Regions from separate parts of the Devosia chinhatensis genome, predicted to be linked through region 2. Evidence: predicted binding sites of a transcription regulator. Region 2 holds the regulator's gene; the other holds the start of a gene.

Region 1 (3,412 bases), on a different contig from region 2:
CCAGCACCGCCCGGTCCAGCCGCAGCGATACCAGTTCCTTGCCCTCGGGCGGGCTGGCGGGCTTGGCCGGCGCTGCTGCGACCGGCTTGGTGGTCGCGCTCTTGAAGGCCGCCTCTGCCTGGTCATAGGCGCTGCCGCGTCGTGTCGTTCGCATTGGTTCCTCGCTGGTTGACCCGATCTGCTGACGGTCGAGCCAATCCTACAAAAAAAAGGCCCCGGTGTTGCCACCGGAGCCTTTCCACAAAGATCGTGACTGGGAAGAAACGACCCTTGAAGCCTAGTCAGCTGGGCGTGGATTAGAAATCCATGCCGCCCATGCCGCCCATGCCGCCGCCGCCCGGCATTGCCGGAGCTTCGGCCTTGGGGGCCTCGACGATGGTAGCCTCGGTGGTGATCAGCAGCGATGCAACCGAAGCGGCGTCTTCCAGGGCGGTGCGAACCACCTTGACCGGATCGATCACACCGGTGGCGACCAGGTCGCCATATTCACCCGTGGCGGCATTGTAGCCGAACGAGGGAGCCGGGTTCTCGAGGATCTTGTCGACAACGACCGAGCCTTCGGCGCCGGCATTGTTGGCAATGGTGCGGACCGGGGACTGCAGGGCGCGACGCACGATCGCGATACCGGCTTCCTGGTCGGCATTGGCGCCCTTGGCCTTGATATTGGCCGAAGCGCGGAGCAGGGCAACGCCACCGCCCGGAACGATGCCTTCTTCGACGGCAGCGCGGGTTGCGTTGAGCGCGTCATCGACGCGGTCCTTGCGTTCCTTGACTTCCACTTCGGTGGAGCCGCCGACGCGGATCACGGCAACGCCACCGGCCAGCTTGGCCAGACGTTCCTGCAGCTTTTCGCGGTCGTAGTCCGAGGTGGTCTCCTCGATCTGGGCCTTGATCTGGCCGACGCGGGCCTGGATCTCGTCCGCCGTGCCGGCACCGTCGACGATCGTGGTGTTTTCCTTGGTGATTTCAACGCGCTTGGCAGTGCCGAGCATGTCGAGGGTCACGTTCTCGAGCTTGATGCCGAGATCTTCGGAGATCACCTGGCCGCCGGTGAGGACGGCGATGTCTTCGAGCATGGCCTTTCGGCGATCACCGAAGCCCGGAGCCTTGACGGCAGCGACCTTGAGGCCGGCGCGCAGGCGGTTGACGACCAGGGTCGGCAGGGCTTCGCCATCGACGTCTTCGGCGATGATCAGCAGCGGGCGCTGCGACTGAACGACAGCTTCAAGGATCGGCAGGATGGCCTGCAGGTTCGAGAGCTTCTTTTCGTGCAGCAGGATATAGGGGTCTTCGAGCGTTGCCGTCATCTTTTCGGCATTGGTCACGAAGTAGGGCGAGAGGTACCCGCGGTCGAACTGCATGCCTTCGACGACGTCGAGTTCGGTCTCGGCGGTCTTGGCTTCCTCGACGGTGATCACACCCTCGTTGCCGACCTTCTGCATGGCTTCGGCGATCATTTCACCGATGGCGGTCTCGCCATTGGCCGAAATGGTGCCGACCTGCGAGACTTCCGACGACGAGGTGATCTTCTTGGCCGAGCCCTTGAGGCTCTCGATCACGTCGGCAACGGCCAGGTCGATACCGCGCTTGAGGTCCATCGGGTTGAAGCCGGCGGCGACGGCCTTGACGCCTTCGACGACAATGGCCTGACCGAGAACGGTCGCGGTGGTGGTGCCGTCACCGGCAACGTCGTTGGTCTTGGAGGCGACCGAACGCAGCAGCTGTGCGCCCAGGTTCTCGAACTTGTCTTCCAGTTCGATTTCCTTGGCAACCGACACGCCGTCCTTGGTGATGCGCGGAGCGCCGAACGACTTTTCGATAACGACGTTGCGACCCTTGGGGCCGAGGGTGACCTTCACCGCATTGGCGAGGATATTGACGCCGCGCAGCATCTTTTCGCGGGCATCGGTCGAGAACTTGACTTCCTTGGCGGCCATTTATGGCTCCTTGAATTGTCTATCTGGTTGAGGGGACGACGAAGGTGCGGAAGCCGATCAGGCCTCGATCACGCCCATGATGTCGCTTTCCTTCATGATGATCAGGTCTTCGCCGTTCAGCTTGACCTCGGTGCCGCTCCACTTGCCGAAGAGCACGCGATCGCCGGCCTTGACGTCCAGCGCATTGATCTTGCCGTTTTCGTCGCGGGCGCCGGGGCCCACGGAAACGATCACACCCTCGGAGGGCTTTTCCTTGGCGGTGTCGGGGATGATGATCCCGCCCTTGGTCTTTTCTTCACTGTCGACGCGACGGACGACCACGCGGTCATGCAGGGGACGAAAGCCCATGATTGCTCCTCTTGGCATCATTTCTAATGCAGAAATCAGGACCTGTTAGCACTCCCGATTGGTGAGTGCCAAAGGCTGTGCGGATATAGGGAGCGGGCCTGCGAAGAGTCAAGGCGCGTGAACCGAAGTTTTTTCTCATGCGTTAGGTTGGGAACAAAAGCACCAGAAGGACGAGGTATCGGTATGGATCGCAGGGAACTTGAGGCACGCATCGTCAAAGTGGACGGCCGGGTCCACATCTATTTCGACGACGCCGAAATCGCCAGCTCCATTCGCGCTCTGAGCATGGAGCGACAGGGGCATCCGCCCATGGTCTTCGTGCCGCTCGAAGACGTGCATCCGCAAATTCTCGAGGCCTCGGACACGACCCGAACCGATGACGGGCCGGGTGCGGCTCATTTCTACACCATCAAGACCCTCACCGCCGATGGCGTCGACGAGGCCTGGTATTACCCCTATGCCGAAGGCGTTTTCGAGCCCATCCGCGATCTGCTGACCTTTGGCGGCGACCGCATCAGGATCGATGTGAGCCAGGTTTGAGCGTCAGGCCCGGCTCGCTCAGATTGTCGCGCGTCAGGGGATGCGGCGGCGTGCCAGTTCACCGAGATGGGTGTCCTTGAACCCGCTGGCATATTTGAGCCCGTAGCCCAGTGCGCGGTCGAGCCCGATATGGGCGAGATGGATCAGCGCCAGATGCTGGAGAAGCTGGTTTTCCAGCAGCACGCCTGCCAGACCCAGTGCGACCGGCACGATATAGCTATGCGCTGCGTTGTAGATCGCCGCGCCCACCCTGTTGCCGCCGGCATAGCCGAGAAACGACAGGTCGGGGGCAAAGATCAGGAGCGCAAAGATCCACCAGACGCCGCCTGTCATCAAGTAGAGGAGTGTGGCCGCGATGAACAGAGCCAGGCCTTCGGCCCGCAGCAGCGAGCGGACGGACCCTGTCGCGGCTTTGATCTCGATTTTGGTCTGCATGTCTCGTCTCGGCTTTGGATGGCGCCAATGTAGCGCGCCCTCGCGCCATTCAGAATTGGCGATATTCGGCGGTTCGATATTCATTTTCGTATGGAAGGCGGTCGCGTTGCCCTCCATAGGCATAGACCGGCAAATGCATTCACCCTCTTCCC
Region 2 (3,412 bases):
GCCCAGCTCGTCATCCGCAAGGGCTATAATCGCGCCATCGATTCCTATTCCGGTTTCCAGGAAGCCGACCGGCAGACGCTGACCGGGCTTGCCGGCTATCTGGGCGAGCGCGATCTCGGCCGGATTTTCGTCGTGGGCCTCGCCACCGATTTCTGCGTCGCCTGGACGGCCCTGGACGGCGCCGCCGGCGGCTTCGACGTCACGGTGATCGAGGATGCGACCCGCGCCATCGATTCCGACGGCTCGCTGGCCCGGGCCTGGGCCGATATGGAAGAGGCTGGCATAGAGCGCATCCAGAGCCGGGAAATATTGGGCTAGCTCGCGTGCCGCAGGCTAAATCGCTCCATTGGAACGATTTTTAGCGAGAAACGCCATGAGAGCTATGCTCGAATGGCGGGGCAATAGAAAAGGGCGCCTGCCGGCGCCCCTTCAAACCCGTTGCTAGGCGCTCACGCGCTCTTGTCGACGCCGTCGTCACCGGCCTCGGGAGCCGGCGCAGCGCTGGCGCTGCCGCCCTTGGCGACGCCCACCATGGCCGGGCGCAGCACGCGCTCGCCGATGGCAAAGCCTTCCTGCACCACCTGCACCACCGTGCCCTCGGGAACCTCGGGGTTCGGCACTTCGAACATGGCCTGGTGCTTGTGCGGATCGAATTTCTGCCCGGCTGCCTCGATGCGCTTGACGCCATGCTTGGCGAGCAGGCGCTGGGTTTCCCGTTCGGCCAGCTCGATGCCCTCGATCAGGCTCTTGAGCGTGCCTTCGGCGGTCTCGCGCGTTTCCGCAGGAATGACCACCAGCGCCCGGCTCAGTGCGTCCGTGGCGCTCAGCATGTCGCGGGCAAAGCCGGCAATCGCATAGGAGCGCGTATCGCTGACGTCCCGCTCGGTGCGCTTGCGCAGGTTTTCCATCTCCGCGACCGTGCGCAGCAGCTTGTCCTTGAGCTCGGCATTTTCGGCCGCAAGGGCCTCGACCGGATCGACCTCTGGCGTTTCGGTGACCGGCACTTCGATTTCCGGCATGTCGCCCTGGGCGGCGTTTTCGTCGCTCATGTCGTCTTCTTCCGTGAAAGGTGAACTCTGTTGCCTGCCATATCGGCCAAGGCGGGGCTCAATTCAAGCGTATCGCCGCGCGGAATGCAAAATTGCTCTCGGCACCAGGGTCATGCAAGCATCATCTGGTCACGCATAAGGCCGTCAGCGCTTGCGCGCCATCATCGCCGAGATGACGTTGGCGGTGTAGTCGACCACCGGCACGATGCGCGCGTAATTGAGCCGGGTCGGCCCGATCACCCCCAATACGCCCACGATCCGGTCATTGGCGTCCTTGTAGGGGCTGAGGATGACCGATGAGCCCGAAAGCGAGAACAGCTTGTTTTCCGAGCCGATGAAGATGCGCACGCCCTGCGCCCGCTCGGCATCGCCCAGCAGGTCGAGGAGCCCGTCCTTGCTTTCCAGCGCGTCGAACAATTGACGCATGCGCATCAGCTCGTCGCTGGCCATGGCGTCGTTGATGAGGTTGGCTCGTCCCCGTACGATGACGGTGGGCGCGCCATTGCCCTTCGGATCGGTGAGCGTGGCGATGCCGGCATCCACCAGGCGCTGTGTCAGCTCGTCCAGTTCGGCGCGCTGCTCGGCCCGGCGGTCGTTGAGCGCCTTGCGCGCTTCCGAAAGCGTCCGCCCCACCACGTAATGGGCCAGGTAATTGCCGGCCTGGCTGAGGGCGCTGGCAGTCAGGCCCGGGGGCAGGTCGAGAATGCGGTTTTCCACCTGCCCGTCCTCGCCAACCAGGATCGCCATGGCCCTGGCGGCATCGAGCCGCACGAATTCGATATGCTTGAGCACCATGTCGGCCTTGGCCGCGATGACCACCCCGGCGCCCTGGCTGAGGCCGGACAGCAGCGAAGATGCCTCGGTCAGGAAATCCTCGACCTTGCCCTGGCCGGCGCTGCCCTCGATATGGCGGGAAATCTGGCTGCGCTCGCTTTCGTCCACCGCGCCCACTTCGAGCATGGCGTCGACGAAAAAGCGCAGGCCCTGCTGGGTCGGCGCGCGTCCTGCCGAAGTATGGGGCGCCGCGATCAGGCCCAGGTCCTCGAGGTCGGCCATGACATTGCGCACCGATGCGGGCGACAGCTCCACCTGCAGCAGCCGGCTGAGATCGCGCGATCCCACCGGCAGCCCGGTATCGAGATAGCGCTCCACCAGCCGCCGAAAGATGTCCTGGCTGCGGGAATTGAGCACCGAGAGAAAGTCTTCTGCAGGTCTGGTCATCTGGGTTTGACTAAAATCGTCCGCTTTAACCTTGGCCCTTCATTTAAGCCCTTCCTCCCCAGCCGCCAAGCGCCGGGCGCTTGTGGGCGGGTCCGATGAGGGTTAAGACGCGGTTAACGCCACCAGAGACTGGACCCGATATGCGCCCTTCCGGCCGTCAGCCCTCCGATATGCGGGCAGTGACCCTTGATCGAAACGTCGCCATGAAGGCCGAAGGCTCGTGCATCGTCGCCTACGGCAATACCAGGGTCCTGTGCACCGCCTCGGTCGAGACTTCGGTTCCCGGCTGGCTGCGCGGCAAGGGCAAGGGCTGGGTCACCGCCGAATATGGCATGCTGCCCCGCGCCACCGGCTCGCGCACCCGCCGCGAGGCGACTGCCGGCAAGCAGTCCGGCCGCACCCAGGAAATCCAGCGCCTGATCGGCCGGTCCCTGCGCGCCGTGGTCGATCTCGAGGCTCTGGGCGAAGTTCAGGTCACGCTCGACTGCGACGTGCTCGAAGCCGATGGCGGCACCCGCACCGCCTCGATCACCGGCGCCTATGTGGCTCTGGCAGATGCCATCAAATGGATGGAAGAGCGCAAGCTCACCAAGGGGCAGGTGCTGCGCGACAGCGTCGCCGCCGTCTCCTGCGGCATCTATCGCGGCACGCCCGTGCTCGATCTCGATTACCTCGAGGACGTCGAGGCCGAGACCGACGCCAATTTCGTCATGACCGGCTCGGGCAAGTTCGTGGAAATCCAGGGCACCGCCGAGGGCGCGCCCTTTTCGCGCGCGGAACTCGAAAGCCTTATGACCCTAGCCGAACAGGGCATCGGCGACCTGAGCGCCATGCAGAAGGCAGCTTTGGGCGCATGATGCTGTTCCGGAAAATGGCCCCCTCACCCGCCGGCTTCGCGGTCGACCTCTCCCCCCGGGGAGAGGCAAGTGGTGCACGACCCGCGCGGCAGCGCCACCTTCCCCTTCGGGCGAAAGGTCTGGCCGCAGGGCCGGGTGAGGGCGCCTTTTCCGAACACGATTGCCCCATCTGGAACGACATCCAGCGCGCCCTCGAGGGAGCCAGCAAATGACCGTCATCCCCCGTCTGCGACCCGGCACGCGCCTTTGCATCGCCACGCACAATGCCGGCAAGCTCACCGAATT

What was found. The regulator HrcA, encoded in region 2, represses chaperone genes, less so after heat shock. The targets are predictions, from matches to a motif close to GTTAGCACTCNCNNNNNGNGAGTGCTAAC.
Region 1: a site for HrcA is predicted at 2,330-2,358, ahead of VE26_RS01080 (co-chaperone GroES). Genes of this name have one in related genera too.

Annotation. Positions count from the first base shown of each region.
Region 1 covers NZ_JZEY01000054.1:187,596-191,007, forward strand. The annotation lists gene VE26_RS01070 (BrnA antitoxin family protein) at 1-154, opposite strand, end outside; gene groL (chaperonin GroEL) at 297-1,937, opposite strand; gene VE26_RS01080 (co-chaperone GroES) at 1,995-2,285, opposite strand; gene VE26_RS16925 (DUF427 domain-containing protein) at 2,469-2,825, shown strand; gene VE26_RS01090 (DUF4260 domain-containing protein) at 2,859-3,260, opposite strand.
Region 2 covers NZ_JZEY01000061.1:835,796-839,207, forward strand. The annotation lists gene pncA (bifunctional nicotinamidase/pyrazinamidase) at 1-318, shown strand, start outside; gene grpE (nucleotide exchange factor GrpE) at 450-1,049, opposite strand; gene hrcA (heat-inducible transcriptional repressor HrcA) at 1,194-2,270, opposite strand; gene rph (ribonuclease PH) at 2,411-3,127, shown strand; gene VE26_RS14485 (non-canonical purine NTP pyrophosphatase) at 3,336-3,412, shown strand, end outside.